DNA from 4 places in the Paenibacillus sp. WC2504 genome. Region 1 is predicted to be linked to each of the others. Evidence: riboswitches for the same ligand, from Rfam matches in the RefSeq annotation. Region 1 holds a riboswitch; each other region holds the start of a gene.
The links. A riboswitch is a leader RNA that binds a small molecule or an ion and turns the genes downstream of it on or off. The one in region 1 is predicted to bind cyclic di-GMP.
Positions count from the first base shown of each region.

Region 2: another riboswitch for cyclic di-GMP. It lies ahead of ACUN27_RS30595 (hypothetical protein); the one in region 1 lies ahead of ACUN27_RS34790 (ATP-binding protein).
Region 3: another riboswitch for cyclic di-GMP. It lies ahead of ACUN27_RS00410 (PilZ domain-containing protein); the one in region 1 lies ahead of ACUN27_RS34790 (ATP-binding protein).
Region 4: another riboswitch for cyclic di-GMP. It lies ahead of ACUN27_RS28290 (hypothetical protein); the one in region 1 lies ahead of ACUN27_RS34790 (ATP-binding protein).

Region 1 covers NZ_JBQZFH010000001.1:7,586,500-7,593,937, forward strand. The annotation lists gene ACUN27_RS34765 (hypothetical protein) at 1-330, opposite strand, end outside; gene ACUN27_RS34770 (hypothetical protein) at 345-1,088, opposite strand; gene ACUN27_RS34775 (hypothetical protein) at 1,106-1,507, opposite strand; gene ACUN27_RS34780 (hypothetical protein) at 1,538-1,939, opposite strand; gene ACUN27_RS34785 (hypothetical protein) at 1,955-2,308, opposite strand; gene ACUN27_RS34790 (ATP-binding protein) at 2,315-3,286, opposite strand; cyclic di-GMP riboswitch class I at 3,501-3,590, opposite strand; gene ACUN27_RS34795 (hypothetical protein) at 3,725-4,078, opposite strand; gene ACUN27_RS34800 (hypothetical protein) at 4,252-4,815, opposite strand; gene ACUN27_RS34805 (sigma-70 family RNA polymerase sigma factor) at 4,938-5,489, opposite strand; gene ACUN27_RS34810 (hypothetical protein) at 6,023-6,853, opposite strand.
Region 2 covers NZ_JBQZFH010000001.1:6,762,863-6,770,300, reverse strand. The annotation lists gene cps2T (beta 1-4 rhamnosyltransferase Cps2T) at 1-669, shown strand, start outside; gene rfbA (glucose-1-phosphate thymidylyltransferase RfbA) at 685-1,578, shown strand; gene ACUN27_RS30605 (hypothetical protein) at 1,641-2,663, shown strand; gene ACUN27_RS30600 (VanZ family protein) at 2,701-3,231, shown strand; cyclic di-GMP riboswitch class I at 3,333-3,423, shown strand; gene ACUN27_RS30595 (hypothetical protein) at 3,479-3,688, shown strand; gene ACUN27_RS30590 (copper amine oxidase N-terminal domain-containing protein) at 4,234-5,226, shown strand; gene ACUN27_RS30585 (hypothetical protein) at 5,350-5,721, shown strand; gene ACUN27_RS30580 (ROK family protein) at 6,085-7,251, shown strand; gene ACUN27_RS30575 (asparaginase) at 7,268-7,438, shown strand, end outside.
Region 3 covers NZ_JBQZFH010000001.1:85,175-92,612, forward strand. The annotation lists gene ACUN27_RS00385 (L-threonylcarbamoyladenylate synthase) at 1-72, opposite strand, end outside; gene spoIIR (stage II sporulation protein R) at 108-857, opposite strand; gene prmC (peptide chain release factor N(5)-glutamine methyltransferase) at 1,160-2,032, opposite strand; gene prfA (peptide chain release factor 1) at 2,047-3,123, opposite strand; gene ychF (redox-regulated ATPase YchF) at 3,156-4,256, opposite strand; gene ACUN27_RS00410 (PilZ domain-containing protein) at 4,335-5,069, opposite strand; cyclic di-GMP riboswitch class I at 5,163-5,250, opposite strand; gene tadA (tRNA adenosine(34) deaminase TadA) at 5,484-5,987, shown strand; tRNA gene ACUN27_RS00420 (tRNA-Arg) at 6,351-6,424, shown strand; gene ACUN27_RS00425 (stalk domain-containing protein) at 6,475-7,341, opposite strand.
Region 4 covers NZ_JBQZFH010000001.1:6,272,281-6,279,718, forward strand. The annotation lists gene ACUN27_RS28275 (stalk domain-containing protein) at 1-983, shown strand, start outside; gene gloA2 (SMU1112c/YaeR family gloxylase I-like metalloprotein) at 1,176-1,574, opposite strand; gene ACUN27_RS28285 (exopolyphosphatase) at 1,645-2,559, opposite strand; gene ACUN27_RS28290 (hypothetical protein) at 2,690-2,989, opposite strand; cyclic di-GMP riboswitch class I at 3,093-3,186, opposite strand; gene ACUN27_RS28295 (MDR family MFS transporter) at 3,287-4,513, opposite strand; gene ACUN27_RS28300 (ABC transporter ATP-binding protein) at 4,731-5,522, opposite strand; gene ACUN27_RS28305 (MFS transporter) at 5,544-6,794, opposite strand; gene ACUN27_RS28310 (FadR/GntR family transcriptional regulator) at 6,832-7,438, opposite strand, start outside.

The DNA.
Region 1 (7,438 bases):
ATTAAAAGTTCCAAGAAGCTCTTCCAGCTGTTTTTTTTCGTATAAACCATTCATTAACAATAGCTGAATCTTATCATCCTTGATCATATCAAATAAACTACCAGGCAAATATTCTATTTGGTTGTCCCCAATCAAGTTAAGCTTGGCTATTCTTAGTTCAATATCCCGCTTTAAAGAAGCTGCTGCTCGTAATAGCTCAACCTTTTCGAGAAAATTTAAATCCTTGAGCGTTGAGTCCGATATATAGCAGGAATATCGGGAAAATTGGTCCCTTAATACTGAATCTTGAGTACGTAACGCCAGAACGACCATACCTTCGTTTATCGACACGATTAATTCATCCCCTAACTTAAGAAAATTGCCTGTTGAACGGCTTGTTCCGGTAGTCCAACGATGAGACGGCCTCCAGCGTCTTGAATGCTTTGTACAATTTCCGTTCCCATTGTAGGATTGGCCATTAACGATTTTGCCGTATCTTCGCTTATCACAACATAGGATTGATCCGCAATACTTTTGCCTGCCGCTATCTGTTGTTGTAGCTCCCCGCTAAGCAGCTCCTGACGAAGATACGGGAGCCCTCCATTCTTCACTTCGAACGAGGCAGAATCCCCTTTAATGATGTCATAATTGTTGTCGAGAAATAGATGATTATCTGCCAAGTTTATTTCAACCTGCTTCAAATTAGCGTTCGATTCTGTGAGAACAAGGTCTACTTTATTCGAGGTTGTAGCCGCTTCCAATTGCACCGGTACTTGTGTCTTCACTTCGCCGTAAGGGGATAGTTGAGCTTCCATGACGCTTTCTCCCATCTGGCCTTTAATTTGCACGTTATTGAACAAAGCTCTTGCTGCCTCTGGATTTTGAATGGAGGTTTCTCTGAATTCAGCTAGCTTCTTGTATCGATCTTGATCTAGCAGTTGATTTAATGTATCGACTGTTTTTTCATTGAACTGAATTTCAGATACCCCTATGCCATCGGTCATCTTTCTGCTCAATTCAAAGGCATGTGATGCCCACTCCTGTATGGCTGTGGTTTCAGCCACCTTTTCAGCAGCAATTACAGCGGCCGTTGACGTCACCGGTTCCATTCCATCATTCTCCTTTTCTAGGCGGTAACGGGTGAAGCTTCTGCGGGCATTGCAATTTCAAAGATGAGTTCGCCTTTTGTTCGGAGCTCATCCAAAGATTGCGATGTAAGATAGCTTACGTTAAACTGTTCATTATTCGTTTTTCTGACCCATTCGTTTTGATCGTTCTGGAAGTAATACTCCGAATTCACTAGAATCTGCTTATCTTGCTCTGCCAAGGCAATCGTTAGACGCCCTGAAACATACCGGAGTCCACCTTTTCCCAACTCTTGCAAAATTATTTCGTCGCATGCTTCAGAGTAGCTATCTATTAAATCGTTTAATAGCATAGGTTTATTTCGCTTTCTCACAGCACTATATATAACTGTAGCTGCAACAGATATAATAATTCCACTGGCAATGATCCAACGGTCTTCCATTTCTCTATCCTTCCTTCCACAAATTAATTACTAGTGTTGTAATGGATTCGTTATTTCGAATGCCATCTCTTTCAGTTCTCTTAATTTAGCGATACTTCCGGGTGCCAGTATGCCAATATGCTGGTCGCTTGTATGCGTCTTAAGTACCCAGTCTTTATCTTCTTTTAGAAAATAGGCCTCAATAGCAACTCTAAAATAATCTGTTGAACCGATAATCTCGATTGTGAACTTACCGCTAACAAAGGAAAGCCCCTCATGCTTTATGCTTTGGGTGATAATTCGATCAATTTGCGTGCTATACCTCTCAACCATTCTATTCAACGACGGTTTATTAAGAGGAATTCTTCCTCTATCTGATTGCTCTTTTCGAATCATTTCCCATTCTAAGGAGAGCAAACGGTCAAACGTATCTCTATTGGAGTAATTCGCCATCCAGACACCCTCTTTTTACAAATACAATTTCAATTCTTTTTCCAAGTCACTCGTAATGTTAATCTCTTTATTCATTTGATGTGCTTTCGCACGAATTTCCGGCGGCACTTCTGATTCAGGCACTTTTCTCGTCTCCGTCGTTACATGCCATTGTCCTTTTTCATCCTTCTGGTAAGCCTTAGCCATCTGGATATAGGCTTCTTTTGTCCGCTTCATAAATGCTTCAAATCCTATGACAACGGCTTTTATAGCCATCTTTACTTTTTTCATCAGGCCCTGAAACCAATTCTTAATTTCGTCCCAAAATGATGCGATAACACCCACAGCCAAAACGGCAGCTGCTGCGATCAATAGCGTTGTAAGAATCATAACAATCTAACCTCCAGTAATAGTGCTGCCTAACTGCGATTTTACAAACTCCTCGCTAACAGGCTTGCTTTCAAAGTGAATGACTTCAGGGCCTTTATTGGCTGCAAGACTCTTTTTAATGTCCTCGAGCGCCGCCCTAAAATGTCGGTGACTCACCTGATGTTCATTTAACCTCGCGGCTGCAAAGGCAGCCATAAGGATAGCATTAGATATATCACTCCCTGACACTTGATCGTATTCTGACGCCAGCTCGGAGACGTTAACATCCGTAGGCATTTTAGCTGGAATCAAACTTCTCAGGATCCGTACACGACAGTCAAGGTCAGGTAGTTCAAATTGTATGTGAGCCACAATCCTTCTCATAAATGCAGGATCATAATTGGTTATATTATTGGTTGCAAATAAAATAACACCCTGATAGTCGTTTAACAATGTCAGCATAACGGAACGTGTCTGATTAACACTTGTGTCGGTTGCATTGTTCATATTGGTGACTCGCCTACTTAAAATCGCATCCGCTTCATCGAAAAATAGGATGCTTTCAGTCTCTGTTGCGATACGGAATGCCTCCGTTAAATTCTTAGGCGTGTCTCCCACATACTTTGATTCAATATCCGCGTAATTAATTATCATTAACTTTTTGTTCATCTCATGTGCAATAGCGTGGGCTACCATTGTTTTACCAGTTCCTGGTGGACCGTATAGATTAATCCCTACTTTGCGAGAATGATTGTGAGTTTCGGATAACCCCCATTCGTTGAACACTTTTTCACTCATTGTCCTAATTGCGAGAGCATTCTTGATAGAATTTAATGTCTTTTCCGGCAAGATCACTTCGTCAAGACGATATTTGGGGATTTGTGGTGTGAACGAAGGATGGATCAAGGTTACATTCTCTTGTTTTTGAGCCGTTGCCTCCGGCTGCCTAGAAGAAAGGGGCATACCTGCGGAAGTTGGAGATATCGGAATAAGAGCCAAAGTTATCATTTTCCTTTCAAATAGATTAGCGAATCTTACTAAGAATACGGGAATCCATAGAGAATGATAGAAAACTACATTATTCTCTATACATTAAGATCAGCATTAACTTAATAACCATAAATCATTATTTCTAGATAACTTTGGGTAATTTGGGCAATAAAAAAACCATCGCATCCAGATAAGTGATGAGTTTGCCGCCCGGCACACCACTTTAGACAACCTAGCCGCCATAGATTTATTCACCATCCTTAGGCCCAAAGCTTTGCGTCCTTATTTTTCAATAAGTTTGCTATTATCTAGTAGCAAAAGTCATAATCTTATTGAGTTAGTATAGGCCTAAAGCAACACTCAGTCAACTTAATATTACAAAATTTGATGTATCTCTTTATGAGAAATAGGCCTTAAATACTACTCAGTAAGAGGACTACAATTTCCTCATAAATACAATTTCAACTCTCTTCCCAACTCCCTGTTAATATCCGTCTTTTCGTACATCAGTTGTACCTTTTCGAGAATTTCAGTTGGCACCTCTGATTCAGGAACGGTTCTGCTTGCCTCTGCTAAATGCCATTGGCCTCTTTCATTCTGACCATAGACTTTCATCATTTGTATATATGATTCTTTTGTCTGCATGATAAATGCTTGAATTCCTATAAACACTGCCTTTAAAAGGGTCTCCAATTTTCTAGTAATACTTTTAAGCCAAGTTTTGATTTCATCCCAAAATATAACTGTGGCTAAAGCAACTGAGACAGCAGAAATTAAAATTAGTAATGTTGTTAAGATCATGTTCATAAACCTCCTATTTTGATTTTGACTGAAGACGCACATTTTCAATCACCTATGGTTGCCCTCTTCCTTTCACTATACTTATTAGAAAACCCAATCAAATCTCCCCAGAAATTAAATATTATTATAAAAATAAAACAGATCCAATTAATGGATCTGCTCTATTTATACCCTTACAATGCCTTAAACTCATACAAAAATTTCTTTTTTCGTCTTTCGGTACTTTCTATATTACTCTCAATAATTTCAGCAAATAATAATTCAATAGTTTCCTCTTCTTTCAAGTCCCTTTCTCTTTCCCTAAGTCCAAAGAGTGGAGTATTCTGTGTTCGATTCATAATATAACAATAATCTAAAGATTGGTTTTCAATAATTTCCATTATATTGAGTTTATCAAAATTACATAGATCCCTAATTCTTTTATGAATATTAATATCTATTTCCCATGGCAGTATTTCATCATCTAGAATTTGAATTAATTGATTTGTATTAAGAAGTAACTGATCTGCAAATTGTGTAATTGTAATATTTTTTTCGGATATATAGGCACTTAAATACTCACCAAAACTAATTACTTTACGGTCAAGACACCAACCTTTACCTTCATTATTACTCTGTTCAAGAGTTTTAATTGTTCTATTGTTTTTATAGTATTTAATGTCTTGTATATATTCATTTCCAATCAAGGGTCTATCAAACAAAATCTCTTTATACATTTCTATTTTCTTGTTTATCATCATAGATCACCTAGTATCTTAGATTAATTACACATAATAAGTTCTGTCATATGCTATATATAATTATGCTGAGGGAAGGCTCTGGTTAGAGAGCCCTTCCGCATTTATTATTTCCAATGTTATTAATAAGCCGAATAATGTCTATTATGTATTTTTTCTAATTTCTTTTTTGCCTTTTCCAACCGGTTACTAACCCTTTCTTTAGTTATACCTAAACTTAGAGCAGTCTCTTCCGTTGAAAAACCATCTACATATCGAAGCTTACATACTTGATATTGCTGAGTAGTAAGTTGCTGAAACATTTGATAAAGCTCAGTTATTGTCTCTTCTAGAATTATTACTTCCTCCGGGTCACCATTGGGGGCCGCCAGCTTTTCTGAAAACTGGTGTATTTCAAGTTCCTTATGCCGTTTACGCCTCATGTACTGTTTTGCTTCATTTAAAACCATGTGATCAATAATGCCATTAACATACGTTTTAAAAGTACTCCTATTCGGGTCGAAGCGTTGTACAGCAAAGTAAAGTTCACCTATTAGTTCATGCACGATGCGGTCAAGTAAATGAGGATTAACAATGTCAGAAAACTTATGAAAATTAAATCTCCGAAAAGCCTCAAACCGGCAATGCAAACAAAACTCATTCCACAACGTAGATTCGGGATCACGTCCTTCCATAACTGCCTTATAAATGGGATAAAATCTCTGGCTCATAGGATATCACCAACTTAAACAGATTTGCTATCAATTAACCTATTACTATCTCTATGAAAATCTCCCCTCCCTTTGAAAAAAAGATAGGATCATTTTTAATTGTACCATTTACCATTATGTGGAGGAAGTCCGATATGGAAAATTTTATAAACCGCAACGGCTGCCTGACTGACAGTTGCTCCTTCTATTAATTTAGAGATCAGCCACTGTAACAAATAATTAATTACAGCTTATGTCGTCAATTCGAACCATACATATTTGCATTTTGTATGATACAAATTCCCCAATAGCGAAGAAAGAGGTGCCTCGGCACCTTCTCCGCTATTCTTCCCAGTCGGGATGGTCTTTCATTATATATGATCCTGGATTGGTCATAATTTTGTTCTAAGTAGTAAATTGACTTTACTCATGAATCCAATGGACTTTTCGAGGTAACTTTTACTTATTAATTGAATATATTTACTATATTTTTAAGAAATATGTTTAAATCTGGTGACTCATCTTAGCTGACGATTAATTGCTTGTTTAAGTAACTTATTGTATTCAATTTTAAGTTCATATATTTCTTCGAGAGTTTTAACAGAAGTAAATTGGTCCACGATTTGTCTCAGAGGTTGTAAATCCTCTTCAGTTAAGTTACTTTTAAGCTTTTCTAATGACTTATTAGATTCTAATCCCTTTTTATGATAGTTGGGATAACTTGTCTTGGTAATCCTCTCGCGTATCTTCTCACCAATTTTTGATGCATGTTTTAATAAATCAATAATTTCATCTTTTAAACTGTCGTATTTCTGCTTTAGTTTAACTAGTTCTTCGTCTTCATAAATTATTCTGTTGATATCAGCTTTATACGGTACCCAATTCCCTTTCTGTATTTCTTCATCACTCCATTCTATATATTTATCTATTTTCTTTATTACATTTTCAATATTAACCTTTTTTTCATCTCTAATATAGGCAGCTCTTTTTTCTCCAGTTCTTAACCATAATGCGTAAGGAATGTTTCCTCTCCCTGTATTACAGGGTAAGCAAGATGGTACTGCATTAGAGATTGAAGTTATAAATTCAGTTTCTTTAGAACCCAATGTCATTGAATTCAAATGATCCCAACAAGTCATCTCTTCACCACAGTAAACACATTTTGGATCCTCGTCTTTGTTAAAACCTAATGCTTCGATTGCTTTAATCTTTTCCTCACTGTTTGGTATTATATAAGGTTTCATCCCTATACTAGCATTCCTATTAATAGAACTAACTAGACTGCTCAGTTTATTTGAAGCTGGAAATTTCATAGAAACCCATGTTTTCTTCCCTCTTTTTTCATCCAATTATATCCAGCCCTTCGCGAGGTTATTTAAGGAAAATTACTTAATTAATGACTTATGAAAGTTGAATAAAACTCTAGAAACGTTTTAAACAGACAGTCACTGCTTACTTAATAGTGATTACACCTGATCCCCATATTTCCATATTTCCATTTTTTCATCTATCATTTTAATAATATTTCAGAGAAACTGCGCAGGCGAATCAGATTAGTTTCTGGAGCGAAAGGGCGCACTGAAACAAGGGAGACTCCCCTCTTGTTAAAATATGGTCACATAATTAGAACTCTATAGTTACCTTCGAGGCTTACCCTCCAATGTCTCACAGCTAAGCAACCATAGAACACGCCCGATTGAAAAGAGCCTTCTGCCACCTTACTCCAATACTTCTCTAAGATTGACTTGGTGTCTGACTGCTGATCGAAGAGGTATGTGACGCCCCCAGCGGCCTGAACAACCAAAATATATCCTTCCTTGGCGTAATAAAGGCCTTCGTCCTCCTGAAAAACAAACGTAAGCAGCATAATTCCGTCATGTTAACAGATCACATGTTGTTGAAAGTAGTTACTTATCAAATAGACCGATCTCTGC
Region 2 (7,438 bases), 820 kb from region 1:
GGTGCAGATATCGAAGACTCAAATCTATTGGATGATTCCGAGAAATTACAAGCTTGGACTGCGCAGCATGGTATTAGAATCAACGAGTACTATTTAATAGTAGGAAGATTTGTACCAGAAAATAATTACGAATTAATGATTCGTGAATTTATGAGATCGAATACAAGAAAAGACTTAGTCATTATTACAAATGTGGAGCAGAATCAGTTTTTCCAAGGTTTATCGGAACGCACGCAATTTAGCACGGATCGTAGAATAAAATTTGTTGGAACTGTTTACGATCAAGAGTTATTGAAAAAGATTCGGGTGCTGGCGTATGGTTATTTGCATGGCCACGAAGTAGGAGGGACGAACCCTTCTTTACTGGAAGCGTTAGCCTCAACCAAGTTAAATTTGCTACTAGATGTTAATTTTAATAAAGAAGTGGCTTTGGATGGGGCTGTTTATTTTAATAAACAAGAAGACTCACTTGCGTCTATAGTTAACCGGGTTGATCGCTTTTCTCCCGATGTAATTGCTAGTTTATCATATAAGGCAAAACAACGGATCGAACAAGAATATTCCTGGTCAAAAATAGTAAATGAATATGAACAACTCTTCCTAACAACTGAAGTTCAGATGAGAAAATCGTCTGTGATAAAAGAAAGTGCAAAACTCATTAAGCAGTAAAGGAGCTGTTCAATATTGAAAGGGATTATTTTAGCAGGTGGAAGCGGAACAAGATTATATCCACTAACTAAAACGATATCGAAGCAGTTGCTTCCTATATATGATAAGCCTATGATTTATTACCCATTATCTGTTTTGATGTTAGCTGGAATCAAAGACATTCTCATCATATCTACTCCAGAGGACACGCCTAGATTCAAACAATTATTGGGGGATGGTAAGGATATCGGTATTTCTCTTTCCTACTCAGTTCAACTTTCTCCGGATGGGATTGCACAAGCTTTTATTATTGCCGAAGAATTTATTGGTGATGATTCTGTAGCATTAATCTTAGGAGATAATCTGTTCTATGGCCATGGCCTCACAGAAATGCTTCAAAAGGTGGCTGAGCGGAGCAGTGGAGCGACAGTGTTCGGTTATTATGTGAATGATCCAGAGCGATTCGGTGTCGTTGATTTTGATGAAAGAGGAAAGGCTATATCAATTGAGGAGAAGCCAAATATACCTCGCTCGAATTATGCAGTCACTGGACTTTACTTCTATGATAATAAGGTTGTTGAGATTGCCAAAAGAATCAGACCTTCCGATCGTGGTGAACTTGAAATTACCGATATTAATAAAGAGTATTTACATCTAGAACTGTTAAATGTTGAGATTCTTGGCAGAGGGTATTCCTGGCTGGACTCTGGCACACATGAATCCCTACTAAAAGCTTCACAGTTTATTGAGACCATAGAGAAGAGACAAAGTCTAAAAATAGCTTGTCTTGAGGAGATTGCTTTTAACAGAGGATATATATCACGGGAGCAGCTTTTAAATTTGGCGGAACCTATGATGAAAAATGAATATGGTAAGTATTTACTGAAAATAGCCAACCAGGCGCTGAAAAGGAAGCCTGTGTATGTCTGATGTGAAAATAAAGTGAAAATTGATACTATGTTAGAACTGCAAGAAATGAGGATGTACCTATTGTGAGAAATTTAAAACCTTGGATTCGATGGACTATATGGATAGTTAGTTCGGTATCTATCATATTGTTTGTGGCAATAGGATATATATATTACAAAATTCATTCTATCCAAGTGGAAGATGTGTTGAAGCGGCACGCAACTGTTAGTAAAGATGTCGTTGAAGAAAAGCGAGAGGGGGGAGAAGATAGTAGCAAAACAAATTCCACAACTCTTCCTTCTTTCATTTCATCCCCTGTTGACAAAGCGAATGAATTTGCTACCAAACCAATTCAATCTCAAGATGCTTTGGATGCAGCGGCTATCTTACTAAAGTCAGGTCTTAGTTTGAAAGAAGTATACTACTTGACTGGTCAGGCCAGTGATAAGCTTTCCAATAATGAGAAACAAAAAATTCGCGACTTACTTCTTTCTAAACTTTCAACGGAAGAAATAGAGTCACTGCGAGCAATTACTATGCCCTACGGTAAGGAGTTAAAAATCCTTGACCCTAGTTATCCAATTGAGTTAATTGGCGTGTATGACACAGAAGAACGCAAGAAAATTCTCGCTGAGTTAAAAAATAAGGAAAAGTCACTGGATAGCCAGCAAGTTCAAGAGCAGAACAATAAACAAGAGAATGTTGAACATGCAGATGAAGAACAGCTGCCAAGTCAAGTCCAGCCGTCTTCTACACCATCTGACCAAAAATCTGACCCATCACTTATCGCGGTCTACACTGCCAAGCTAGATTCATTAAAAACCAGCTGCCAAGGCAATATCAACAATCTTGTCTCCGGTATAGTGAGTGCAAAGAAAGGAAAGAAAGATCTTGGGCTTAAAGAGCTGCAAAGCATGTTTATGCAAAAGTTTGTGGATGCGGAGTCGAAGTGTGATACTAACTTTAATGGGATACTTTCGGATGCAGCGAAAGCAGGAGTAAGCTCTGGAGAGATTGATGACTGGAAGCAATCCTATTATTCTATGAAGCAAGCGGCGCAAGGCAGTGCAATTGGTCAAATTGAAAAAGCTTTATCAAGTAAATAGGTTAGAGAGTTTATACGGAACCTGTGGGTGATACATCATGATAAAGAAATCAAACATTCTTAAGTTTCTATTGTATGTGCTCCCAATTTTAATATTGCTTGGCTTGATTTATGGACTCTCTTCTCAGACTCATCAAATGCAGGATCTTAAACCGTGGATTAAAAAGAAAATATCTGAAAAAACGATAAACGAACATTTTTTGGGTACTAGTATTAATTATGGTGCTGAGACAATAAGTCTAAAAACGAGTAGTGCAAGCAGTTTCGTGGAATTTTTAGTACGTAAATTTGCTCATCTATTCATATATGGAGTACTCGGAGGGCTAATTGCCCGCTTACTCCATGTATTTTTGCGATGCGGTTTTGGCAGGAACTTTCTCATTTCTGTGTTATTATGCACGGTATACGCAGTATCGGATGAATTCCACCAAAGTTTTATTAAGGATCGAAGCTCTAAACCGGCAGATGTCGTTTTAGACGCAGTGGGTGCTATATTTGGTATCCTGCTGTATTTGTCTGTGTCACATATATGTCAAACGGTACGAAAGGCGAAAAATAGCGAAATATAGTTCGTTATACCTAAGTGTTGATCCGAATAATGGTTCGGATGGCAGATGTCGCATCTGTATCGTTTGCTAAAATAATCCTATAAACGACAATCACATAAATCGTAAGACAATGGCAAAATTGATGAAAGTCAGTGACGCAAAGCTAGAGGGACTAAGCTGAGAAAATAATCAGTATGTCAGCCAGCTGCCGAATACGGCCTCCGTCTGATTCTTATGTGGAACAAACTATTAGGAGGTAGAGAAGAGTATGATTTGGCTAATCATATTGACTATTTTTTGGATTGTGGGGTGTATTTTTTATTTTAGTATATGTACTGTTGCAAAACGAGCAGACGAGATGGCTGAGACTATGTTTACGAATGAGATTTCTCAAAACGCAGTATCCACTTTCTTGAATGACGATGCCCAGCGCTTTGAAAAAGGAAATGAAGTTATTGGACAGGTTTGTTTAACATAAAAAGAAAGATTAGAGCACCTTTTTGGGTGCTTTTTTTATTTAAGGCACTAAGATACTAGCACTTACAAGTACTTTATTATGAAATAGATAACTACACTCCAAAATGGGATCATAATAAGCAATCCCCATAAACAACCTTTAAACATAAAAATACGATTATTTTTGTTTTCATCCATGTCATTAATCAAAATGCAGCACCTCTTTGTTTAGGATTAATACAGCTGTTTAGACATTACAAATTTAAAGAGAGTTATAGTACTTGGACTTTGTAAATAGTTAATTTCTTATTCTCAACATTGTTGTTATTTCCCTGTTAAATTAACAAGTGTTTTTTTAAAAAAGTGTATTTATAACATGGAGTCTTTTAATTTGATAGGCAGGGAGGGGAAAACGGTTTAGCAGTTATGTTTTTAAATGGGTAATATGGTCTATTGTTACTATTGTTGCTGATTGCTGAATATTGCCGCCTATTCCAAGTCTTCAAATGCTGAAATAAAAGTTGGGTAAGTCACTACAACCAAATAACTATACGAGGTGTCTATTATATGAAAGTGAAAAAACATTACACAACAGCAGCAGGATTATCATTAGCTCTATTATTGGGAATAAGTACTGGAGCATCTGCCTCACAGACCCCCGTAGACGTGGATGTCTATCAAATCCCTATGCATTTCAAGTTCGACGGTAAGGAGTACGCGCCGCCGGAAGGTCAAATGGGTTTTATCTATGAAGGTAGTACTTATGTCCCGATCAGGTTCATTTCTTATTCTTTGGATAAAGCAGTGAAATGGGATGCAGATACATACACAGTAACGATTTCCGAACCTAAAGAAGCAGACAAAGTTAACATTAAAGAGTACAAGCTCAACACACAGGTTTATTCAAAAAGCAATGAGAAGATAGATAAATCCAAGTTAGTCTCTAGCAAGTTAAATGTGTACAAAGAGAAGGTTGCCTTTATTTTCGATGGTGTCGCGAAGAGCCCTTCTGATGATTTACCTGGTTACATCGTCGACGGTAGTCTATATGTGCCTATGCGTTTTTTCTCTGAGTCTGTTGGCAAAACGATTAGTTGGGATCCAGAAACTTACACGGTTTCAGCTGTGACTACTCCTGATGTTAAAGATCCTGAGATTAAGGTTCCTGAAACTCCTAAACCGGATCCTCAAGCTCCAGCAGCTGGAGGTGGAGGCGCGATTGGTGGTGGTGGGACTGGCGGCAGCGGAGGTGGAAATATAACAAAACCATCTTTGGATGCACTCAAATCCGAGACGGAAGCTCAGCTCAGACAGCTTCAAGCAAAAAGTAAAGAAGAACTGACATCTTTATATAATCAATATAAAAACACGCAAGATAAGAATTTAATTGCAGAGGCATTGAATAAAATTGCTGAAACCGATGCAACGTTTAATCGGCTCATGAATGATTTAGACACGAAGCTAACGGACAATGGGTATGATACAAGCATCATCAATACTTACAAAGAACAGTATAATCAAATCAAAGAAGACGCTAAAAATGAAATTATCAGCAATTAATCCTCTAAACCGGGCTCATCCATATGGATGTGTCCGGTTTTATTTTCGCCCAATTTCAGTAAACTAATCACCAACTAGGCATTTACACATACAGTGTATTAGGCATTTCAACTACACAAGAATGTGAGTGATCCTTTAATGACGAATCAGGAAGAACTTGAATTTCGTCCGCCAGTTGGTGGCGGTTTACATGGCGGAGGCATCGGACATGGTGGAATCGGTGGCCCAGGACATGTCGGCGGTATTGGAGGTATCGGCGGCATCGGGCACGGCATTGGCCATGGACCGGGCTTCGGACCTGGATTCGGCCATGGCTTTCATGGCGGTTTCTTCCCTGGCGGTGGCTTTAATGCACTTCCGTGGCTAGTAGCTCCACTTGTATACAGTGCGGCTGATTCTTACTACCCATATCCATATCCGTACCCATATCCGTATCCTTATCCCTACCCGCCTAATCCCTACTATCCATATCCCCCAGGCTATCCTGGGATCTAACACGAACATTACAACCGAGGAAGTTCTCTCAGGAGAGTCCTCGGTTTTTCCCTTGTTTGTTGGACTGTTCCATTAAAAGATATTAATCGTGTCACATATAATAACAATATTCTGAGGTTGAATTCAGAAGTCATCCCAAGATTTAGATGATTTTAATGGTCATATGTTATATTACATAACACGAAAATCAAAATTTCTTGACAGGTTATAAATCTCCTGATAATATCGTATTATTAACACCGAGGAATTAATTACTAACGTATTCTTTGATATAACTACTTATTTTACATAATTACATGTATCTTCGTCATTTTTTTTATTTAATTAATAACACCAGTGGAGTAATTAAAAGGTGGTAAAGAAATGGATATTAGCAAGCATGATCAGGAGTTTATTAAGAAGAAAAATAAGAATATGGTGCTCGACCTCATTAAGAGCAGCCGCCCTATATCCAGAGCGAAGATTGCTAAGCTCACCTCGATGAGCGCCACTTCTGTAGGTCGTATCGTCAACGATCTTTGTCAAATCGGCCTGGTCAAGGAGACGGAGCAATACTCTTCAGGTGTAGGAAGAAAAGCGACGATGCTGGATATTGATGCCGGTTCCGTGCTCACAATCGGTGTCGAAATGGATAAAGGAGTAATCAAAATAGGGATCGTCGACTTTGACGGTCACATGATTGCTGAGAATACAATAACGAGGCTTTATCACTTGGATGAAGCGGTAAAGGTGGCGCGTGAGCTTTCCGAGCACATTCAAGAGCTTATTGAACGCAATGAGATTGTTATTTCTAAAATCATCGGAATCGGAATTGGCGTTCCGGGAATCATCGATACGGATAAGGGGACGATTATTTTCTCATCGCAATTAGGATGGGAGAATGTCCATTTCGCTGCTTTGGTAGAGTCAAATCTTAATATTCCGACGGTTATCGATAATGACCTGAAAGTCAAGGCGCTGGGTGAAACATACTACGGTTTCGTTAAAGGATCCAAAAGAGCGGTATTGCTTGGTTTTGGCAGCGGAGTCGGTTCTGCGCTCGTCATTGATGGTACGGTTTACCGGGGAGAATCGAATATCGCGGGTGAGATCGGTCATTCAACCGTTGACCCGAATGGCATGCTATGCGAGTGCGGGAAACGTGGTTGTCTGCAAACGTATATTGCTGACTTCACCATCATTCAGGAAGCCAATAAAGTTAAGTCTGTAACCAGCATTAAGGAGATTTTTGACAGTGCTCATAATAACGAGACATGGGCTGTGCAAATTATTGACCGTGCCTGCACGTATATTGCAATTACCGTCAGCAATGTTGTGTGCATGTATAACCCGGACACGATCATTCTCGGTGGGCATTTGATTGAGCAGCATGCAGAAATGCTTGAAACTGTGAAACAAAAAATAAATCAATTTATATGGGGACCATTTAATGGAACCTATAAGCTGGTTAGTTCCAAATTGCATAGTAATGCCGTGATGATCGGAGCGGCAACCCTTGCGCTGCAGCAGCGTTTGGATCATGAAATGTAACTTAGGAGGAAGTCATATGGATCAAGTATTGCTGGAAGAGTATCGCGGAGACACGCTCGAATGCGTGCATCGGGGGCACATTTGCGGAGTTTCTTATACAGGGGATGTGAAGTATGTTGTCGGTGATACGAATGCTGTCACGTTCTTAAGATCTGCTGGCAAGCCATTTCAAGCAATTCCCGTGCTG
Region 3 (7,438 bases), 7.5 Mb from region 1:
CGCTGCGGCATCCGATAATTCTTGACCCCTGTTACCAACCCTATCCGGGTCTACTTTCCAGTACTTTGTCACGATCTATCATCCTTACTTCCAAAAATGAAATCAAGTTAACTAAACCATGAAACGATTTTTTTGGTCATTTCCCAGAAGAAAAACTTCACTTTAGGCTGTGAGTCCTCAGTCGCATCAGCAATGACAGGTTGCGTTTGCGCATCCGTACTTGCTTTCTGCTTGACCGTTGGCTGGGCTGCTTTACTGTCTTTTGCCGCAGGTGCAGGTGTAGACGAAGTTTTCAATTTGTCTTGTCCTTCTGTTTTCGCTACTACAGCGGCAGTTGCCACCGCTTCACCTGAAACAGAATCTACAAAGCAAAGCGGCGGGAATAGCACGCACCACCAATTCTGGCCTTCTCCACTGCCAATCGTGACACGCAGCGCCTCATAGTCACCTGCAGGGTAAACTTCATTCCCGTACATTTTCGTAGGAAAAGGGACTTTACCAAGTTCAACCGTATGTGTGTAACTGTAGCCACGAGCTTCAATCATTTGTCCGACAAGCGCGTCAAACTCCGGTAAATGAGCCAATACTACCGCTCTTGCTTCATCCAAGGAATGCGGGCCAACAACCCAACCTTGCATACGTTCAATAATTACATCGCGAATTTCACGTTTCAGTGCTTGATCCTGCGCCGAATCCGAGTTTGCTAGAATACGCAGGCGAATAGACTCTTCCGGTATGGTAGGCGAAATAACCGCCGCATTCGTACGATTGGATTCCCAACTAGTTATCATAACAATAAGTGCAAAAGCCACGAATAATAAGTGCTTGAATGAATGACGATCCGTTCTTTTTACCATGAGGAAAAGCCCCTTTCCCTTCGCTTCTACTAGCCAGTATAGGCAAAAAGAGGAGAGGCTAAACCTAGCAATCTATTTAAATTTGGTAGATTTGATAGAGTTGGGATTCAGTTAACTGCCAAATTCCACTTAGGCTTATCTTAAGGGAACTAGAGAACTCTATTTTGGGAAAAACGGGCTGTTTCCCTCTCTGAACGAAACTACGGGGTCTTATTTAACCCCCATGGTCGTTTTTCGGGCAGAAAACGGCAAAATAGCGGACTGTAGTTCCTGTAGCGGGTGGAAAGCAGAAACAACAAGCCCTACTGCTCGCGCGCCCGGATCGCAATCACGTGGCGATCAATCCCCTGCAGATCCGGCACGAACCGGATCTCCTCCCAATTCGCGGCGGCGCGCAGCATCGCCGCCACAGCATCCGCCTGCCCGATGCCGACCTCGAACCCGACCACGGTCGGGATTCGCGGCAGCAGCGGCAGCTGAGCAACCATCCGGCGGTACAGGTCGAGTCCCTCGACACCGCCGAACAAAGCCGTGTGCGGCTCGAACAGCCGCACCTCCGGCATCAGCGCCGGGAGCTCGCCATCAGGGATATACGGTGGGTTAGACACCAGTATATCCGGAGCGATCCGGCGCTCAATATAAGGCTCGAGGAGGTCGCCCTCGAGCCACTCCACCCGCGCAGCCACGCCGTGGCGCTGCGCGTTCGAGCGGGCCATCTCCAGCGCTGCCGCGGAGATGTCGCTGGCAGCCACGCGCCAGTCGGCCCGCGCGTGAGCCACCGTCACCGGGATAATGCCGCTCCCGGTGCCAACATCCGCAAGCAGCGGAGCGCCTTGCGGGAACAGACGCGAGCCCTCGCGGAGCAAAGCCTCCACGAGCAGCTCCGTCTCCGGCCGCGGAATCAGCACGGCCGGGCTAACGGCAAACGTAAGGCCGTAGAAATCCTGCTCGCCGATTACATACTGTACCGGCTCACCTGCGGCCTTCCTCTCTACTAGCTGGCGCCAAGCGCCCTCCAGCTCGGCAGGAAACTGTTCCTGGAAACGGAACAGCAGCTCAGTCCGGCTGCAGCCCAGAAGATGCTGCAGCAAAAGCTCCACACAGGAAGCCGCCTCCGCTACGCCCAGCTTCCCTAAAAAAGAAGAAGCCTCTACATAGGCTTCTCTAATCGTCATCGAGGCAGTCGGCATCACATTGCCTGCTCCCCATTATCCAAAGCATCCGACTGCGCGGCAATGGTTAGCGCCGACACGATTTCTCCCATGTCACCGTTAAGCACTGTATCTAGTCGGTGAAGCGTCAAACCAATCCGGTGATCCGTAATCCGGCTTTGAGGGAAGTTATACGTGCGAATTCGCTCCGAACGGTCACCTGTACCGACTTTGCTTTTACGCTCGCCTGAATATTTCGCTTCCTCTTCCTCACGTATCTTATCGGAAATCCGTGCACGCAATACGCGAAGCGCTTGCTCCTTATTGGAGTTTTGCGATTTGCCGTCCTGACATGTTGCCACAATGCCCGTAGGCACGTGCGTCACGCGAACCGCTGATTTCGTCGTATTAACGGACTGACCGCCCGCTCCGCTCGAACAGAATGTATCTACGCGAATATCGGCGTCATTAATAACGATCTCAACTTCTTCCGCTTCAGGCATGACAACAACTGTCGAAGTGGAAGTATGAATACGTCCGCCTGATTCTGTTACTGGAATACGCTGTACACGGTGCGCCCCGCTCTCAAACTTCAGCTTACTAAAAGCGCCTTTTCCTGTGATCATGAAAATAATCTCTTTGAATCCGCCCAAATCGTTCACGGAAGCATCGAGAATTTCCGTTCTCCATCCTTGCGCGTCTGCATAGCGGGTATACATACGGTAAAGATCGCCCGCGAACAGCGCTGCCTCATCGCCGCCTGCCGCTCCACGGATTTCAACGATGACGTTTTTGTCATCATTCGGATCTTTTGGCATCATAAGGATTCTGAGTTGTTCTTCCAGATTAGCCGATTGCTCGCTAAGCTCTTCGATCTCCATTTTCACCATTTCACGCATTTCATCATCCAGCTTCTCGTTCTGCATCGCTTTCGCGTCTGCCAGCTGCTCGCTTACGCTCTTATATTCATTATAAGCATCGTAGGCTTCCTGAAGATCAGATTGTTCCTTCGAATACTCTCTAAGCTTCTTGGTGTCACTCGTCACATCCGGGTCACACAGTAGCTCACTTAATTTATCATAGCGGTCCACAATGGACTGAAGTCGATCCAACATAACGGATCACTCCTTTCTTTATTTTTTATTCATTAAACATTAAATCGGAAATGCATAACGTCGCCGTCATTCACCACGTACTCTTTACCTTCCAGGCGTACTTGCCCTTTTTCTTTCGCACCATTCATGGAGCCAGCTGTTACCAAATCCGTATAAGATACAACCTCGGCACGAATAAATCCACGCTCGAAATCGGTATGAATCACACCAGCCGCTTGAGGAGCTTTCGTTCCTTTGCGGATCGTCCAAGCTCTTACTTCCTGCACCCCAGCTGTAAAATACGTATACAAGCCAAGTTTGCGATAAGCTGCTTTAATCAATCTATTCAAGCCGGACTCTTGAAGTCCCAACTCTTCGAGGAACATTGCTTTTTCTTCATCTTCGAGCTCAGCAATCTCGGATTCCACCTTCGCGCTGATCGAAACAACTTCGTTGTTTTCTTTCGCCGCGTATTCTTGAACGATTTTGACGAATGGATTCTCATCCGCAGTTGATACTTCGTCTTCACTCACGTTGGCCGCATAAAGAACCGGCTTCATTGTCAACAAGTGAAGGTCGCGAACGAGCAGCTTCTCATCATCGCTCAAATCAATGCTACGCGCTGGCAGATCGTTATAAAGAGCTTCCTTGATGCGTTCCAAACACTCAACCTCAGCAACAACTTTCTTGTCGCCGCCTTTCAGGTTTTTGCGGGAGCGCTCGATCTTTTTCTCAACGGACTCAATGTCAGCCAAAATCAATTCGAGATTAATCGTCTCGATATCGCCAATTGGATCTACTTTACCGGAGACGTGCGTAATATTATCATCCTCAAAACAACGGACAACATGCACAATGGCATCCACTTCACGAATGTGTGCCAAAAATTTATTTCCAAGCCCTTCGCCTTTGCTCGCGCCCTTCACTAAACCCGCAATATCAACGAATTCGAAGGCTGTCGGAACAATGCTCTTAGGGACAATCATCTCTACCAGCTTGTGCAATCTCTCGTCCGGTACTTCAACTACCCCAACATTCGGATCTATCGTACAGAACGGATAGTTTGCAGATTCTGCCCCCGCCTGTGTAATTGCATTAAACAATGTCGATTTTCCTACGTTCGGTAGACCGACGATACCTGCTTTCAAAGCCATCGTAGTTACAACTCCTTAATTTTCGAAAATCATCCTTCTTATTATATAGTACTTGGAACGCAAAAAAAAGCCTGTAGGCTACTGATTAGCCGCAGACTTTTTTTCCAGTGCTTTTTTTGTTTCATTTTCCTGCTTCTGAATGTAGTACGTTTCAATCTGATTTTTTAAAATAAATCCGCGCAGCGCGTTCGTTTTCTCTTCTGGGATGCTAACAAAACTAGCACCGTAATAGTAGCCGTCATTCGTTTTTTCTTGCCGAACAATTTCCATTGTACATGGCACCAAAAAGCCCAAAATTAACTCCACTTCCAATTGGGAATTCTTTTGAATGACTTTTTCTAGCATAGCATTTTCACTGATCGTAAATCCTAAACCATTAACAGATAGATTTTTGATAGAGAATCGGATCGGTGTTTCAAAATGATGTTTGAGTTTCTTGTTTCTGTCTTGGAGCGCGAAAAGCAGCCCTTCATTCTTCACATCAACGCGAGGGAACTCCCGCTTTTCCGTGAACTTCCTGCGATTTTCAGGAGGATTCAGAACAATCAACGATCCCTGGTCCTTGGCCACAACCACGGTATCCATAACAAACAGCCCGGATTTCGTATACACCGTCATTTTACACTTATCTCCCAGCGCAAAAACATGATATTCCGGAAGCTCCACTTCAATGATGTCACCTAGTGCATAGGTCAACACGCCAGTGGCTACGAAATCTTCCTTGCTCAGCATCGCCTTGCTGTCAATCATTACATCAGCGTCGTACCCTTCCTTGCTGCCATAAAACTTAGCAGATTTTTGTTTGCTAACCACTTTGTCGATCAACCCTCCCCGCGTTCCAATAAAAAAATAGACTGCCCCTGCGCCGGGAACAGCCTATTACCTCAACCTAAAAAAGCATCGATTTTCGGTAACCAGGCTGTCGTAGTTCCATAGGAACCGTAGACCCTCGGCTTTGCGTCCTTACCTTTCGGCAAGTTTGCCATTATCGAACCTTGCAAATGAATTGTCATGCTTTGTCGTACAATATCGTGTTATATGGTCTAAAAGACCTAAGTTATCTTTCATTATACGGATGGATTTCCCTATTATCAACTAATTCTCTTGCATACATCTGGTATTTGTTGTATGAATGTTAAAAGAAATAAATATCCACAACTTTTTGAGTTATACACATTGTTATCCACAGGTTGTTAACAACGAATATTTGTTCGATCCTTTGTTCACATGTGGATAAGATTATTTTTAGTGAGGTGTCCCCCTGTGGATGAATATAGTGAACATATCCCATGGATGAAAGCGGCCATAGAGGAAGCACGTAAAGCCGAAGCCATTCGTGAGGTGCCGATTGGTGCCGTTGTTGTACATCAAGGGGAAATTATCGGCCGCGGCTACAATCTTCGTGAAACGACGCTGGATCCGCTTGCTCACGCTGAAATGATCGCTATTAAGCAAGCCAGTGAGCATTTGCAAGCGTGGCGCTTGCTCGACTGCAAGCTCTACGTCACGCTGGAGCCTTGCCCGATGTGTGCAGGAGCGATTGTTCAGGCACGCGTTCCACAGGTGATCTACGGCACAACCGATCCCAAGGCCGGCTGCGCGGGAACGTTGATGAACTTGCTGCAGGAGGACCGGTTCAACCACCGGGTCGATGTGGTCAGCGGCGTGCTGCAAGAGGAGTGCGCGACGATGCTGACGCAGTTTTTCCGCAAGCTGCGCGGGAAGGAATAGCCGTTCGCGTTCGACGTTAGGCATTGGCGCGCTGGGTGCGAGCGTTAGCTTCCTTCGTAAGTGGACGCCTCGCATTGATATGCGAAAGGGTACTATGATCCCCTATTCGCCGGATATTAAGCACTTCAGCGAGGAGAGGGAACTGTGATCCGCTATTTTAGCACTTCTAGCCGAAATCTTGGCTAATTAGGCTAAATAGAGTCCTGTAGTTCCGTCTGAACCCTGGAAGTCTTCGTTTTGGCTCAAATAGTGCCCTGTAGTTCCCCAACGCACGATGCATTTAGCTAAATTCAACTAGTAGTTAAATCTTGCCACTCAAAGGTTGCGCCATATAAGGCTTCGTGCTATCATAATCTTTGCCATGCGCCCGTAGCTCAGCAGGATAGAGCAACAGTTTCCTAAACTGTAGGCCGGATGTTCGAATCATCTCGGGCGCGTATACAACAAAACGCCAGTTAACGGTATAAGCCGTTGGCTGGCGTTTTTTTCAATCCTCCGGACAGTTGTTTTCCTTTAAAGCTTTTTTCATATTTTCTTTTAATTTATCTGCATAGCCAGTAATATCACCAGAATGATTGCCAAGATTTGCGTTGTACTGATTTACTTCATTGTTTATCTGCTCTGTGTAAAGGGCGATAATCCTCTGACAGGCTGGACCTGCAACTGGCGATTTTGACACAGGCAGCGGTGTAGGCGTTGGTTGAGGTTTATTGGGAACAGATACATCCGTTGTATTATCTACACGCTGAGAGTTCCAAGTCTTCATAAAATGGTATTCTGATAGGTTGTCCTTACTGCTCTTACTAAACTCCTCAGCATTTGATCGTTTGACTGTAACAAAGTTTGTAACCAAGTTATTATAAATAATGCTTACTATCATTGAATCTACGGGTGAATTAACCAAAAAACCGGAGAGTGCAATGATATGATCGTTATCTGCACTAGTATCATTTGATATTTCTAAATCTACTTTTAAATATAAGCCATACTCATTATAGATAAGCTGGACATTTTTCCCCTGAAATTCTTTAGCTTTCTCATTTAATGACGGAATAGTAGCTGCAAAATCTTTCATTGCGTTATCTTCCTTTACTTGAGGAAATGCAAAATCAACTGTGTACTTCTCAGCATCCCACGTCACCGATGCCCCGGTTTGTTTCAATAGGTACAACGGCACAACAGTTCTGCCATCTTGTATAGTAGCAGGCACATCCTCAGCTTGAAGCTCCTTCCCCCCGAATAAAACCTTCACGATTGGAGCCCCCTTGTAGTCACCATGAAGGCCCGCTGCATGAACGACACCAGCCAAACAGAAAAACGCTAACACAGACACAATCAGTTTCTTTTTTTTCATAAAAACTTTCTCCCCCACCCAAATTAGCTTGTTAATTGCCACCTGTAACATTTCTGATATTTCTAGAAAATTCCTGCAAAAATTCAATTTATTCTAC
Region 4 (7,438 bases), 1.3 Mb from region 1:
ATTTATCGATAGAACGACCAATTACAGAAAGAAGTAATGTAAAAATATACGATATTATTTCAGACTCGAGCAGCAATGTATATATGATAGATTATGACGTCAAAAGCCAATCCTACCCTTACGGGATTTTATCCTATAATCAAAATAATGACGATGGAAAAAATATACAGCACACAACCTTTATAGATAGTAAATTTGACGTGCAGTATAAAGATTCAAAAGGTGCTGTGCAACGTGTATCATATCAAAATATCACACCTAAAAAACTGTATTACGATAGTTTAACTGACAAATTGTATTTGATGGCACATGCTGCGAGACCCTTTGTCGAAGAAGCTGTGATTATTTATGAGATACTCCCAGAAGTTAAAATGGTAACTTTTAATTTAGAAAGTTCCATGAATGAAGAAAACAATTTTATCTCGTTTTTAGATCAAGATCACTTTTACTACAGCAATGTATTTTTGGGGAAAGTATTCGACTTTCAGGTACCGAACGAGAGTAAAGTAATTGGACTCCTACCTGATAAGAAGGCAAGTTACGTTTCTTTAAACACAGACGGGAAAATGTATCTCCTTGATAAAACGAATAAAAAAATCAGCAAGGTTAACTTGGACGGCACTATTACTGAGGTAGCGAGTGTTAATTTGGATCAAATAACAGGAGCCTCATCGAGGAATGGATATTTCTACATTTCAGATACTACTAAGGTTTATCAAGTTGATGTTGCTGGTAAAATGGATGAGTACACTAATGTTGCTCTTTTGACCTATAACAAGGGTTTATATGATCCGAAAACACAAACCTATGAGCAGCCCGCCGAAAATGATAAAATCATTGATGGTAAATCCATTACCGATCAAGTTAATGGTCCTGGCGCTTTAAGCTTCAAGGGCAGTTTCCTTTTTACTATCGATCATCGTGGTAACATCGTGATTTATGACAGCCTAAACGGAATTATACGACGCATCAACGTTTACTAGTTTTATACCACCAATAGCCAACAAAAAAAATCCCCCAACCGCTAATCCGACCCTGTTCAGTCGAGCGTTTGAGGGATTTATTTTTTCATCGATAGCCATATGATTATGGCCCAAAGCGGAATAGACAGCAGAATACTCCATAGGCATCCTATTGCAAATCCTAATTTTGTTTTTTGCTCATTTTTTGATAAATCATCGTTCGGCATGTTCCACCAACTCTAACGGGAGTCCATCTGGGTCTGCAAAAAACGTATACCGATCACCTGTTATGGGATCAATTCGTACCGGTTCAACCGCAATTCCCTTGCTCTCTAGTTCCTTGACGCTTTCGTCCATATTTCCAACTACAAATGCCAAGTGTCGAAGTCCTCGCGCTTCCGGTCTATCCACTCTTAAGGGTGGATTAGGGAACGAAAACAACTCAATCTGCTGCTCTGTTTCTCCTATGCGCAAATCCAGCTTGTAGGAATCACGTTCTGCCCGGTACAACTCATTTACGATCGTCATTCCTAGTAAATCAACATAGAAATGCTTCGACTTTTCGTAATTCGAGCTAATAATGGCCACATGATGAATGCGATCGATTTTCACTAACATGCCTCCCGACTCCATAAATAAACCGCATTCCGGGAATTACCCATCCTGCGGCTCGATTCTTATTTTATCCGTCTGCTCTCATCGTTTCAACAATTTTCTTCAAAATATTCTCTGCTTGCGCATATTCTACCTGACACGTACCTGCTGCGTGGTGACCGCCTCCACCATTTTGGAGCATCAAAGTCCCGATGTTCGTTTGAGAGGTGCGGTTCACAATGCTGTGTCCACAAGCAAATACACAATTTTGTTTGTTACGTCCGTCCACGATCCAAATGGATACATTCTGCTCTGGATAAAGCGCGTAAACCATGAAACGGTTACCAGGATAGATGGTTTCCACATCACGAAGATCCGTAATGATCACATTTCCTTCTGTATATGTATGCTTTGCAAGCATTTCACGGTATAGAGCATCCAATTCATAATACCGTTCAACCCGCTCCTTAACGTCCGGAAGCTCCATAATTTGATCGACCGTCATCACTGCACAGTGATCCACAAGCTCTTCCATTAGTTGATAATTGCTAATTCGATAGTCCCGGTAGCGTCCTAAACCCGTACGGGCATCCATGATGAACGATAATAAATCCCAACCCGTTGGATTCAAAATATCTTCTTTACTGAATTGTGCAGCATCCGCTTTATCTACGCCTTGCATAATATCATCAATATCACCAAAGGTTTCTTGCCCACCATAATAATCATATACGACGCGTGCTGCGCTTGGTGCAATACGGGTTTCCCCTTTGAAAGCTACTTTCTCACCCATCCGCTCAAGTTCACTGGAATGATGGTCAAACCATAATCCGCAACCTGCAACATAAGGCACATTCGCCAAAATATCGTTCTCGGTAACCTCGATCAGACCATCCTGCATATCTTTGGGATGAACGAATTTCATTTCATCGACCATGTTTAGCTTTTTGAAAAGCATTGCGCATACTAAACCGTCAAAATCCGAACGCGTAATTAATCGCATAGCGCAAATCCCCCTACGAAGTTAGTACTTAAGAACTATGTATGAATATGTGTATCATTATATCAGTACCTGTCGATTTGTGACAATCATTTTGTCATTAGAGCTTTTGGGATAAAAAAAAACAGTTCGCCTATATGGGCTGAACCGTTCTTAATTTGGAAGTTAAAATTTGGTAGAGTCTAGTCATAAATGCTTCAATTTGCGGCATCGGAGGCATTTTCACAGAAAGCTTAACTTCACCTTTCCAATAGAAAATCAAAATGCTGTTGCTTCTCCCCTGAAACATTTCAACATCCCAGCAAGATTCATTAAGCGCGTACTCTTCTAAATTAATCAATAGCTTTGGTCCATCCGAGGATGGCACCAAACGGGCAACATGATTGCCGCAAAGTGATGTTACTTTTTGCTCTTCATGTAAATCAGACTGCATGCTGCTTGGTCCTCCTTTTATCCATAGTTTATGAAAGTTATGACAGAGAAAAACCCCACCATAGTGTACCGATCGGAGGGGATCTAAGTTGAATACCCAATCGTTCGGCAGCTGGCTGGCAACGAGTCCGATTCATGAACAAGGTAGCCCCTGTAGCTTTGCGTCACTGACTTTCGTCAGTTTTGCCATTGTCGAGATGTGTTGTGAAGTCTTTTACAAGAAATAACTACACTCTCAAGAATAAGGGAAGTTCTTTTGAAATCGTATAGTTCGCAAGAACTAATTTTGCATTATTTATCAAAAAACTTCTTTTTTCGACCTATTTTTGGGCAGTGCTTGTAGATTATTGGCACCTTTCCAATAAAAGAGAGATCCCGCAAGGGTTACAAAGGCGATGACCAGATAAAGTGCAGTGCCCCCATACGCTACGAGCAGAAAGCCGCCAACCCAAGGTCCCATAAAATGACCTACGTTGGTTAACGTTTGTGCACCAAAATAAGTACCGCGCATATGTTCCGGTGCCAGCTTATCAATCAGCATGTTGGCCGCGGGGTAATTCAATATTTCTCCTAGTGTAAAAATCGCCATGGAAATAATCATGGGTACTAACGAATGCGAGAATGCAAAACCGATATCGCCTAACGCAAACATCAAATTTCCTAAAATAATCGCTACAAGTGGCGAGTACTTATCAGAAATCCGTGTAAGCGGTATTTGCATCGCAATTACCACAATGGCATTGACACTCATGAGGACAGCAAACAGTTTAACACCTTCAGTGAAGTTCTGCTCCAAATATTGCGATAGTGTCACCATGACTTGCGAGTAGCCAATAGCCCCTATAATTCCGCCAAGAATAAAATAGCGAAACGTGACATCACGTTGAATAACCCGCAATGCAGAGACAAACGTAACAGGTTGTTTCTTCTCCCCTTCTATTTGCTTAATACCAAAAACGATAAGGAGAACGTAGAGGGTAACCGCATAGATAAAATATACGATTCCAGTGAGTAGAAACGGCAGTGCTCCGTCCATTGTTGCAAAAAAAGCACCCAATAAAGGTCCTATAGCAACACCAACATTGATGGCCATGTATCTCATTGAAAACACACTGAGTCGCTTGGCCGGCTCGGTCAAATCCGCCATCAAGGCTTGCGAGACCGGTTCGTAGAAGGAGCGGCACAAGCCGTTCAGCATGTTCAGCATCATGAACAAAACCGGTAGTTTCACGATACTAAAACCTACAAACACAACCGCCCATCCAAAAAGTGCAGCGAGCATGATAATGCGTCGGCCGAATCGGTCCGATAAATTACCGCCGATAAAACCTCCGACTGTTCCTGCCAAGGCTCCCATTCCAATTACGACCCCAATCATTACTGCGCTCATCGACGTATGTTTAGCTAAGTAAATCGCCAGAAAAGGCAGACTCATGGAAGACGCCGCTCTGGCCATGACCGTTCCCAAAATTAACGTATGTACAATCGGATGATACGAACCAAGAAAACCACGTAATCGATTCATCTGTCAGAACTCCTCTCGCTGATAATTTACCAAAGGTTAAGAAATGAGATCAAGAACTCATTATACACGAAAAACGGTAGTTCGTGTCCTTAATTATATGTTTTTGTCGAATAAAAAAAGGACTCCCCAAAGCCGCATGGGAAGCCCGTTTTAATCATGTTTTGTGGCCTAGAATTAAGCACTTCTATATCGAAAGTGCCCTTAGAACGTTCACGCATCACTGATCACTGGCAGGAATCGAAAGCCATGGGCGTTCTCGCTGCCATTTCACTTCAACCTCCGTCTCAAAGAAAGAGGACAAACCTTCACTTGTCAATACATGGCGCGACAGCCCTTTTGCGAATACCTCACCACGACGAATCAATAAGGTTTGATTAAAAACAGGTAGAATTTCTTCAATATGGTGAGTTACGAATATTAAGGTGGGAGCATCCGGTTCCTTGGCTAGTTCTTGGATGCTGGACAGCAATGCTTCCCGAGAAAGGAAGTCTAATCCGTTCGTTGCTTCATCCAGAATCAGCAGCTTAGGGGAGGCCATCAACGCGCGTGCAATTAATAGTTTTTGCTTTTCACCCTGAGAGCACGATTGATAAGTCCGGTCGTATAAATGCATACAATTCAGCCGCTGCATATGTTCTTTGGCCTGCTCGAAATCTTCCGCACTCGGTTTCTCATACAGCCCGATTGAAGCATGTTTACCGCTTATTACGACATGCTGCGTTTTATCGGAGGCATACAACTTCTCCTGGAGGGAGGAACTTACCCAGCCAATCATTTTACGCAAATCTCTTAAATCTACCGTTCCAAACGGATGGCCAAGTACAGCCATTTGCCCTTGGCTCGGCCAGATATAACCATTGATCATATTCAATATGGTCGTTTTGCCTGAACCGTTCAAGCCCAGTACGGCCCAGTGATCATTTTTGGACACCTGCCAATCCACTTGGTTCAGAATCGTTTTATTCTCTCTATACCAGGAGACGTTATTCATTTCAATAATTGATGGCATTCGGTTTCACCCCGTGATTAATTAAGCTTTCACTACATTTTGCGGTAGTTCAATTTGTGTCATATTCAATTTTTTATCCGAAGGCAGGAACGCAGCCAATAACCCGATTAGCGGCAAGAACGCGCAGAGTTTAATAACAAACGAGATGCTGGTTGCATCCGCAAGTGTACCCAGCACGGCTGAACCAATTCCGCCAAGTCCGAAAGCCAAACCAAAGAATAAGCCGGATACCGTCCCGACTTTGCCGGGCAGTAGTTCCTGCGCATAAACGACAATGACGGAGAAGCCGGATAGCAAAATGAATCCAATGCATGCACACAACACGCCCGCCCAAAATAAATTGGCATATGGTAAAAGCAGTGAAAACGGAGCCGTTCCCAGAATGGAAAACCAGATCATGTTCCGTCTTCCGAAACGATCCGCCAGCGGACCGCCCATGAACGTACCGACTGCTCCAGCAGCAAGCAAAGTGAATATGAATAGCTGCGCTTTTTCAACGGAAAGTTGATTGTGTTCAATTAAGTAAAAAGCGTAAAAACCCGTCATGCTTGCCACATAAACAAACTTGGAAAACAAGAGCATGATCAAAATCGAAATGGCATAGGTAACTGTCTTACGCGGAAGTGGCTGTTTGCTGACAGAAGCTTTACTTGAAGCTGCTGAGCGGCTGCTGCCCGCTTTACGATACCATTTGGCCACGAAAAACTGAACGACAATCGCTGCAGCAGCGACAAACGAAAACCAAATAATGCCGAACTGACCGAATGGAACGAAAATCAGTGCTGTAAAAATGGGAGCAAGTGCCTGCCCGATATTACCGCCTGTTTGGAAAATGGACTGCGCCAAGCCTCTTCGAGGTCCGGCAGCCAAGTAGGCAACGCGCGATGCTTCGGGATGAAGCACGGAAGAACCGAGACCTACAAGTACAACAGCTCCAAGCACCTGAACAAATGAAGAGGCTACAGCAAGCAAAATCACACCTAATAACGAGAAAAATACGCCTGCGGGCAACAAAAACGGCTTTGGCTTTTTATCTGTATAAAGACCAATCAAAGGCTGAAATAAGGAGGCTGTTACGTTTAGCGTAAAAGCAATCCATCCGATTTGAGTAAAACTCAACTGCAGCGAATTATGAAGAATCGGGAAAACGGCAGGTATAACGGATTGAATGGCGTCGTTCAATAAATGGACTAAGGAAATCGAGAACAAAATCGCATAAACCGTATGATTGCGTACTGAACTTGAATCTGACACTGTTACTACCCCTTTCATCATATCATCTGATGTTTAAAGACATAGGAGAGTCAAGCTACTCCTGGTTTACAAACTGTTTAAGCTGTGTGACCGTTTCATCCAGATTTTTCATGGTCCAATACTCCGCTTCCGCGACGTCCTTGTCTTTGATAGCTTTGTACATATTCTCGTGAAACAGATGATGCGGATCTTGCAATGTCACGATCAATTTTTGCGATGCCTCGAAAAGCGCCGATGTGAAAGATCGATACAGGTCGATGACAACACTATTTTTGCTGGCAACAGCGATCGCTAGATGAAATTTCACATCTTCACGCAAATACGTGTCTGTGTCGCCTTTCTCCAATGCTTCATAACGTTGATCCAACGCACTCCGCATTTGCTCGAGGTCGTTCTCGTCGCGGCGCTCAGCAGCCAATCTGGAGATTTCTAACTCAAGCATCCTTCTGACCTCGTAAACTTCCAGAATCTGGGCTCTACGGAGCCTGTGATCAAGCGGTTCCTGCATGGCCGACTGCGCCTTCAGAAAAGTACCGAAGCCCTGTTTCTTCTCAAGCAGGCCAGCGTGCACAAGGACACGGACCGCTTCGCGGATCGTTGAACGTCCCACGGCGAACTGCTGCATCAATTCCGGTTCCGTAGGAATCTTATCCCCAGGTTTT